DNA from 4 places in the Pseudomonas sp. 8_5_2 genome. Region 1 is predicted to be linked to each of the others. Evidence: riboswitches for the same ligand, from Rfam matches in the RefSeq annotation. Region 1 holds a riboswitch; each other region holds the start of a gene.

Region 1 (2,193 bases):
ATCGAACTGGTGGTTGTAACCCAACGCCGCCTTGGCGAACGGCGCCTTGTAGGTGAGTTCGCTTTCGATCCTGCGGTGCTCGGTTTCAAACCGTGACCACATGTAGCCGCCGCCCACGATCACATCGACGAAGTTGCGCGCATCCACCGCCGCACGCCAGCCCAGGTCCAGCCCTGCCTGCCCCTCCTTGAGTTTGTTGTCGTGCTTCTCGGCATACTTGCCTTCGGCACCCAGCTGGTAAATGAAACCGGACTCTGCGGTCATCTTGTTGCCAAAGCCGGCAAAGATGCCGCCTTCGTCAACGTGTTCGGTCTGGGTTTCACTGCCGCCCTGAAACTTGAATTCGTCGTAGGCGCCGAGAATGCCGACGGTGAACAGAGGGTCGGTGCTGGGTGCGGCATGGGCTGCCAACGGGGTGCCCATCAGGGCAAGGATGCAGGTGTGGCGGAGCAGGTTATGAGTAGGCATGCATCTATGTCTCCATGACATGTAAACGGGTAGCTAGCCCACATTCCGAAACGCCCGGCGGCGCGATAGTTCGAAAAAGCTTCAGCAAATATTCAGGAATTTGCCGTTCATCACGCGATTGCCTGTCAGCCCGATGGTTGACGACCGTGCTGTGCAGTGGTCATATGCGCGCCAGTTTCAGGTGCCCTGCGCCGCCGCGCGCAAGGTGAAACGGGAAGCCGGTGCATCGTGTTGCCCACGACAAGTCCGGCGCTGCCCCCGCAACGGTAAGCGAGCGAACCCTTCGAGATACCACTGTGCTCAGGCATGGGAAGGTGAAGGTTTCATGCCCCTCGCAAGCCCGGAGACCGGCCTGAAGCCTTGTTTGGCAACCCGCGGTGGGCGGGCGCAGGCCGGAATCCGTGCGCGCGCTCGCCTGCACGGCAAGCCTTTGCGTGTTTTCCACCGGGATGCATTCATTCCTGCAGCAGTGGAACGACATGTCCCGTATCTTCAAGCTTCACCCCCTGGCGGCCTGCCTGGCCGTCGCCCTGCCGGCCCAGGCCGATGACTTCGACCCAAAGCCTCTGGCCCTGCCGTCAACGGCCATCACCGACACGTTCGACAACCGCATCCTCGACCTCGCCACCCCGACGACGGCCGGGTCGCGCCTGGGCCTCAGTGCCCTGGAAACACCCGCCAGCACCAGCAGCATCAGCGCCGAGCAGATCCAGCAGCGCAACAACCTCAGCGTGCAGGATGCGGTAACCCGTTCACCGGGCATTACCTACATCGGCTCGCCAGGCGATGGCGGGACGGGGCTTGCAGCTCGCGGCTTCACCGGGCACGGCTCGGTGATGACGCTGTTCGACGGCGCGCGCATGTATGCCGGCGCGGGCACCCAGACATTCCCGGTCGACCCGTGGATGGTGGAGCGCATCGACGTGCTGCGTGGCCCGGCGTCGGTGCTGTATGGCGAGGGTGCAACCGGTGCGGTGGTCAATGTGATCCCGAAAAAGCCCTTCAGCGGCGACATCCGCAATCACCTGCGCCTGGGTTACGGTTCATGGGACCGCCAGCAGCTCGGGCTGGACAGTGGCGGTAGCCTGGACGAACGCCTGAGCTACCGGCTTACGCTGAACCAGCAAGCCGGCAATGGCTGGGTTGACCGCACCCCCTCGCACAGCCTGGCGCTCAGCGCCGCGTTGCGCTTCGACGCCACTGACGACCTCAGCTTCACCCTCGCCCACGAGCGCGGCGATGCCAAGCCTGCCAATTACTACGGCACGCCGCTGATCGACGGCCACTACCGCAGCAGCCTGCGCTACAAGAACTACAACGTGCAGAACGACAAGCAGCACTACGTCGATGAGTGGACCCGCCTGACCACGGACTGGACGCTGAGCGACCAGGTCAGCGCCAGCAACCAGCTGTACTACATGAAAAGCCGCCGCCACTGGCGCAATGCCGAGGCGTACAGCTGGGACGCCGCGCGCCAGCAGCTGCTACGCGGCAGCTACCTGGAGATCAAGCACAACCAGGAGCAGTTCGGCGACCGTCAGACGTTCGCCTTCGATCACAGCCTGTTCGGGCTGGCCAGCAAGACGGTGGTGGGTGCCGAGTACAACAAGGTCCGTTTCAACATCGACAGCAATGCGCCGTACGACGATGTGGGCGGCGACTACATCGACCCGTGGCAGCCGCAACCGGGCGACTTCCACAGCGCCTCGCCGCTGCGACCGCAAT
Region 2 (2,193 bases), 970 kb from region 1:
AGCAACCCGTGTGGGCATGGGCCACAGCAGAACGGTGGCTGAGCAGGGGGGAGTAGGGTTGCAGTTGCGCGCCATGGTACAGCACCAAAGGCAAACCGAGGTGTTCGGCCAGTTGCTGCAACCCCGGTTCGTTGGCCTTCAGGCTGATGCTGGCGATACCGTGCAGGTCGGCCAGCGCCAGGCCCTGATTATCCAGGGCCTGGCGCAGAAGGCTGAGCAGCGTATCCACCGGGCAGCCCCGGCGGCAGCCAAAACCGGCGTAAAAAACCGGCATCAGGCCTGGCTTGAGCGGCGGAACAGCCAGGCGCTTAGCAGGCCCAGGGCCAGCCAGAAGGCGGCGTTGGTCAGCCAGGAGGCCAGCTTGAACTGGGCTTGCAGTGCTTCGGGAGCCAGGCTTTCGTGCACCTCCGGTTGCGGCGCGCCAATCACATGCGGCACCACCAGCAGCACGGCGCCCAGCGCTTTCAGCAGCCCGTGGCGGGCAAACGCCAGCAAGGCCAGGCCCAGGGCGGTGGCGCTGGCGGTGCCAATCCACCAGGCCTGACGTTGCCCAAGGTCGGCCGCAGCCGTACCTGGCAGTTCTGGGGGCAGGCCCAGGGTTGGCGCGAGGCAGAACACGGCGAAGCCCGCCAGCCCCCACAAAGCCCCCGTGCTGGCGCGCTTCGGAGCGCGCAGGCTGTAGAGCGCGGCCAGGATCAGGGCGAAGCCGACCGCCACCACCAGGTTGCCACCGGTCGTAGACAGCACGCGCTGCCAGCCGTCTTCCGGCGACCAGGCTTCGGCGCTGTGCTCATGGGCAGCGACTTCGCTGCCATGTTCGTGGTGTGCGGCCGGGGCCGAAGACTCGTAGGTTTCCGCCTGAAGAATCAACGGGGCCACCCAGAAGCTTTGCAACAAGGTCAGCAACAAGGCCGCAAGCAGCCCGCTGAAGCCCGCCGTACGGGCAATGCGCGTGATCATCGGGCGTACTCAGTGGCAGGGGAAGGCGGCGCTGTGGCGGGTATCGTGGGCAGCGTTGTGCACGGCCTCGATGTGCGAAAAACCGGCGAAGTAGACCAGGCACAGGCCCAGCAGGCTGGCGCCGACGGCGATGACGACGCGTTGGCTTAGCGTGGTGGGGGTGGCAAGGCTGTGTGGCTTGGCGCTGGTGACGGGCATGACGCGTTCCTCTGCTTTTTTGTGGGCAACGGACAAGCGCGGCAGCCCCGAGCGTGATTGCCCAGGGAATGCGACAGCGCCCGCCCACCGCGGGGTGTTCATGAACGCCAGGCCGGTCTCCGGGCTTGCGAGGAAGAGCAGGGCTCCTGAAAAGCGTCACCTTCCCATGCCGAACTACGGGCACAGTGGTACAGACGCTTCGCTCGCTTACCGTTGCGGGGGCAGCACCGGGCTTGTCCGACCCTGCTGAAGGGCCGCGACGCACCGGTTTCCCGTTTCACCCCAGAAGGGGCACCTGAACGCAGGCATAAGGAGAGCATGGGGCGGGCGTGGCGTCAATTGCGGGATATGAGCTGGGCCCTGATGCCCCCCCTAACAGCGCCTCTCCCGCCCCATCAACCGCGAGCAAACGCCGCCAGCTTCTCCCCGTCCAGGCGATAGCGCACCCACTCGTCCTGCGCCTCGGCCCCCAGCTTCTGGTAAAAGCCGATCGCCGGCTCGTTCCAGTCCAGCACGCTCCACTCCAGCCGCCCGCAGTTGTTCGCTACCGCTTCGCGCGCAATGTGCTGCAGCACTTGCCGCCCCGCGCCATCGCCGCGCTGCTCGGGCGTGATATACAAGTCTTCCAGGTAGATGCCGTTGCGCCCGAGCCAGGTCGAGTAGCTGTAGAAATACACGGCGAAGCCGATTGCCTGGCCATCGCGTTCGCACATCAGGCCATGCACCGTGCTGCCCTCGTCGAACAGGCTGTGCTCGATGTCGGCGACGCTGGCGATCACTTCGTGACGGGCACGCTCATACTCGGCCAGTTCGGTAATGAAGGCCAGAATCTGTTGCGCATCGGTGCGAACGGCAGGGCGAATGGTAACGCTCATGTTGACGGCTTCCTTGATTCGGGTAGCAATACAGTGAGGTGTATCTACATAATTTAATGAAACTGTACTGGTCGCAGGGGAGGGCGACTCCGTTAGTGTGACAGCACCTATAAAGAAAGTGGACCGCCCCTATGCTCGCCTCTGCCGACCTGCTGACCGC
Region 3 (2,193 bases), 2.5 Mb from region 1:
AGCGCCTGGGTAGCCCGCAGTTGGTCGATCGTTTCTTCCCGGCCTGATCTTGTGGCCGTCCCGCTGCTCAGGCTTGTTTGAGCAGCAGCGCCACCCCCGGGAAGTACTGGCCTTGCTCGTTGTGCAGCTTGCGATAGGCATACGGGAAGTACCAGGCGATGGCGCAGGCGGTATGCGTTTTCAGGTCGTCGACCAGGTCCTGCAGTTCTTCGGGGCTGGCGTGCTGGCCTGCTTTCCAGGGGCTGATGAACAGCGCCGCCGCCTTCAACTGGCTCGGGTAGGCGACCTGTCGGGCGAGGGCGGCGGTCTGTTGCAGGGCGCCAGCCATGTCCAGCCGGCCGACCTTCGGCCAGCGCTGGCTTGTACTGAGGTACAGGGCCTCCTCGGCGCTGATGATCGACAGGTCGCAACGCCCTTCGTTTTCGCCTTCGTCGCGCTGCTTCTTGCCGGCGAACTGCTGCAATGCTGCCAGCTCGGCCTGCCAGGCGGCCGCTGCCAGCAGCCCGACGTTGGCAGCGGCGCCGTGCCAGTAAGGGGCTTCAGCATCGCCGGCAAACTGGTTGAAGCGGTCGATGCAGTCGACCCAGCGCTCCAGCACGGGGCTGAGAAACTCCAGGCGCGGGTTGTTGATGATCTGGCCTCGCATGCTGCGCTCTCCTGTTGCAGGTGTGTTCCCATTCACTCGGGGGTGATGGCTATGAGCCATCACTGGGTTGAGTGTGGCACACCTTGGGGATTTGGCCATTGCGCGGTGGCGTGCCTGTTCGACGGCAATGGTCCCGGTTCGATTGACGCTCAGGGTGCAACCCTCTAACCTTCGCGCGTGTTTCAGGTGCCCTGCCAGCCTCGACCTGGCAGGGTGAAACTGGGAAGCCGGTGGGCGCCAGCAGGGCGCGATTCCGGCGCTGCCCCCGCAACGGTAGGTGAGTCGCGGCCGCGCAGGGCCACTGGGTGCCAGCACCCGGGAAGGCGCGCAGGCCCGGGCCAAGGCCCGCTCACAAGCCCGGAGACCGGCCTGAAACTGCCAACGGCATCACGGAGGGTGATGCGCGGTGCACCGTGGCCTGCGGCCGCGGCCCCTGCGCGTTCTCCGTTTGCCTGCCTATTACCTGCCGTCGCGCGTTGCCGTGGCGCCAGCCAGCGGAGAACCCTGATGAGCGAACCCACCGAACGCGACGAACGCCACTTGGCGCGCATGCAGCGCAAGAAGGCGATCATCGACGAACGTATCGCCAATTCCCCCAACGAATGCGGCCTGTTGCTGGTGCTGACCGGCAATGGCAAGGGCAAGAGCAGCTCGGCCTTCGGTATGCTCGCGCGCGCCCTGGGCCATGGCATGCAGTGTGGCGTGGTGCAGTTCATCAAGGGCCGTAACAGCACCGGTGAGGAGCTGTTCTTCCGGCGTTTCCCCGAGCAGGTGCGCTACCACGTGATGGGCGAAGGCTTTACCTGGGAGACCCAGGACCGCCAGCGTGATATCGCCGCCGCCGAAGCGGCCTGGGCCGTTTCGCGCCAGTTGCTGCAGGACCCGAGCGTGCAGTTCGTGGTACTGGATGAGCTGAACATCGCCCTCAAGCATGGCTATCTCGACCTTGACCAGGTGCTTTCCGACATCCAGGCCCGTCCGCCCATGCAGCATGTGATCGTCACCGGCCGTGCGGCCAAGCCCGAGATGATCGAGCTGGCGGACACGGTGACCGAAATGGGCATGCTCAAGCACGCCTTTCAGGCCGGGATCCGCGCACAAAAGGGCGTAGAACTGTGAACCAGCCCCGTCATTGCCCCGCCGTGTTGATCGCGGCACCGGCCTCGGGCCAGGGCAAGACCACCGTTACTGCTGCGTTGGCCCGCTTGCACCGTAACCACGGGCGCAAGGTGCGGGTGTTCAAATGCGGGCCAGATTTTCTCGATCCGATGATTCTGGAACGTGCCAGCGGTGCGCCGGTTTATCAACTGGATTTGTGGATGATCGGTGCCGAGGAAAGCCGCCGCCTGTTGTGGCAAGCCGCAGGTGACGCCGACCTGATCCTGATCGAAGGGGTAATGGGGCTGTTCGACGGCACGCCGTCCAGCGCCGACCTGGCGCGCCACTTTGGCGTGCCGGTGCTGGCGGTGATCGATGGCACGGCCATGGCTCAGACCTTCGGCGCATTGGCCCTGGGCCTGGCACGTTACCAGGCCGACCTGCCATTC
Region 4 (2,193 bases), 1.1 Mb from region 1:
AGGATCAGCTGTACGCCACGCGCGGCCAGCTCGACCAGCTGCTCGACGCCATAGCGCCAGTAGCCGACGCCGCCGTGCAGCGACACCAGGATGACCTTGGCATGGCGCAGCACCTGATCGACATACAGGTCGACCGAGGCGTGGTTCTGCACCTGCATCGGGTTGGCCAGGCGCAGGCTGGGGAAGTCTTCGGGCAATTGCTCGGCGGTATCGGCGAGCAATGCCAGGTGCGAATCGCCGCTGCAGAGAATCACCAGCTCGGCGGGTGTCTGGCCGAGGTCGGCAATGCTGTCATCCGGTACGAAGCCACCGGGCTGGGTCCGCAGCAGGTGCATGGGGTCAGGCGCCCAGGGCTTTGCGCAGGCGTGCTTCCAGCTGGGCCGCATCCAGGTCCTGGCCGATCAGCACCAGGCGGGTGATGCGCGGCTCGTCGGCGCGCCAGGCGCGGTCGAAGTGCTTGTCGAAGCGAGTCCCCACGCCCTGCACCAGCAGGCGCATCGGCTTGCCCGGGATGGCCGCAAACCCTTTGGCGCGCAGCACGCCAAACTCCACCACCAGCTGGGTCAGGGCATCAAGCAGCAGGCTTTCGTCGGCTTCGGGCAGGTCGATGGAGATGGAGTCGAAGGCGTCGTGGTCATGATCGTCATGGTCGTCGCCATCGTGGTGCGAGTCGTGGTGGGTACGGCGGCCATCGATGTGCGCTTCGGACTCGGCACCCACGCCCAGCAGCACGTCAATTGGCAACTTGCCGCTGCTGGCCTCGATCACCTTGACCGCTGGCGGCAGTTCTTCGGCCACTTCGGCACGCACTTTGGCCAAGCCCTCGGCATCGATCAGGTCGGCCTTGTTCAGCACCACCAGGTCGGCGCTGGCCAGCTGGTCGGCGAACAGTTCGTGCAGCGGCGATTCGTGGTCCAGGTTAGGGTCGAGCTTGCGCTGGGCATCGACCTGGTCAGGGTAGGCGGCGAAGGTGCCGGCGGCTACCGCCGGGCTGTCGACCACGGTGATCACCGCGTCGACCGTGCAAGCGTTGCGGATTTCCGGCCACTGGAAGGCCTGTACCAGCGGCTTGGGCAGGGCCAGGCCACTGGTTTCGATGAGGATGTGGTCGAGGTCGCCACGGCGCGCCACCAGCTCGCGCATCACCGGGAAGAATTCTTCCTGCACGGTGCAGCACAGGCAGCCGTTGGCCAGCTCGTAGACGCGGCCGCTGGCTTCTTCCTCGGTGCAGCCGATGCTGCACTGCTTGAGGATTTCGCCGTCGATGCCCAGCTCGCCGAACTCGTTGACGATGACCGCGATACGGCGGCCCTGGGCGTTGTCGAGCATGTGCCGCAGCAAGGTGGTCTTGCCCGAACCGAGGAAGCCGGTAACGATGGTGACGGGGAGCTTGGCCAGTGTTTTCATGTCGCAGTGCCCTTGGCAGAATGGCGCGGGCATGCAGGACGACAGCCGCAGGCCAGGCCGGCCGGGCTTGTTCGCCACCGGATCACCCCGCCCGGTTGAAAGTCGAAAACGTTGCGAGGCAGGTCTCCTGGCTGGCACCGTTCCAGTTGCCGGCTGAAGCCAGGCTGGCGGGATGACGCCTTCCCGCGCGCTGGCGCAGTGGCTGTGTCGATCCGTTGTCGGTGCTTACAGTTGCGGGGGCAGCCGCGGCTTGTACCGCGTTCCCGTCTTAGCTTCGGCCTGGCCGAAGAACCTCGAACTGGCAAGGCTACGCAGTGGCTGGCGGGTGGTCAACCACAGGTTGCGCAACTGCGCTAGAGTAGCGTCTTTGCCCACGGTCAAGGACGCCCCATGCCCCTCGCTCCCGCCATCCCGGTGCTGCGTATCTTCTCGGTCGAAAAGGCCAGGGAGTTCTACCTCGAATTTCTCGGTTTCACGCTGGACTGGGAACACCGCTTCAGCCCGGACCTGCCGCTGTACATGCAGGTGCATCGTGACGGCCTGATCCTGCACCTTTCCGAACACCATGGTGACGCGTGCCCCGGCTCGACGGTGTTCGCCCGCATCGACGACCTGCGCGCGCTGGAGCATGAACTGCAAGCGAAACAGTACGGCTACGCGCGGCCCGAAGCCGAGCGCCTGGACTGGGGCTTGCAGATGCAGGTGTGGGACCCGTTCGGTAACCGGCTGCGGTTCTGTCAGCAGATCGACGACGAGGCAAACCTGTGAAGGCATCTGGCAAGCGTG

The links. A riboswitch is a leader RNA that binds a small molecule or an ion and turns the genes downstream of it on or off. The one in region 1 is predicted to bind cobalamin.
Region 2: another riboswitch for cobalamin. It lies ahead of AC5O5R_RS13135 (CbtB domain-containing protein); the one in region 1 lies ahead of AC5O5R_RS17720 (TonB-dependent receptor).
Region 3: another riboswitch for cobalamin. It lies ahead of cobO (cob(I)yrinic acid a,c-diamide adenosyltransferase); the one in region 1 lies ahead of AC5O5R_RS17720 (TonB-dependent receptor).
Region 4: another riboswitch for cobalamin. It lies ahead of cobW (cobalamin biosynthesis protein CobW); the one in region 1 lies ahead of AC5O5R_RS17720 (TonB-dependent receptor).

The regions. Positions count from the first base shown of each region.
Region 1 covers NZ_CM181238.1:3,833,793-3,835,985, forward strand. The annotation lists gene AC5O5R_RS17715 (outer membrane beta-barrel protein) at 1-468, opposite strand, end outside; cobalamin riboswitch at 632-838, shown strand; gene AC5O5R_RS17720 (TonB-dependent receptor) at 948-2,193, shown strand, end outside.
Region 2 covers NZ_CM181238.1:2,864,454-2,866,646, forward strand. The annotation lists gene AC5O5R_RS13125 (cobalamin biosynthesis protein) at 1-274, opposite strand, end outside; gene AC5O5R_RS13130 (CbtA family protein) at 274-960, opposite strand; gene AC5O5R_RS13135 (CbtB domain-containing protein) at 970-1,158, opposite strand; cobalamin riboswitch at 1,251-1,472, opposite strand; gene AC5O5R_RS13140 (GNAT family N-acetyltransferase) at 1,554-2,033, opposite strand; gene AC5O5R_RS13145 (LysE family translocator) at 2,165-2,193, shown strand, end outside.
Region 3 covers NZ_CM181238.1:1,342,160-1,344,352, forward strand. The annotation lists gene AC5O5R_RS06140 (hypothetical protein) at 1-47, shown strand, start outside; gene AC5O5R_RS06145 (hypothetical protein) at 68-646, opposite strand; cobalamin riboswitch at 814-1,033, shown strand; gene cobO (cob(I)yrinic acid a,c-diamide adenosyltransferase) at 1,154-1,765, shown strand; gene AC5O5R_RS06155 (cobyrinic acid a,c-diamide synthase CobB) at 1,762-2,193, shown strand, end outside.
Region 4 covers NZ_CM181238.1:2,745,866-2,748,058, reverse strand. The annotation lists gene cobN (cobaltochelatase subunit CobN) at 1-335, opposite strand, end outside; gene cobW (cobalamin biosynthesis protein CobW) at 340-1,407, opposite strand; cobalamin riboswitch at 1,508-1,718, opposite strand; gene AC5O5R_RS12630 (glyoxalase superfamily protein) at 1,798-2,175, shown strand; gene AC5O5R_RS12625 (hypothetical protein) at 2,172-2,193, shown strand, end outside.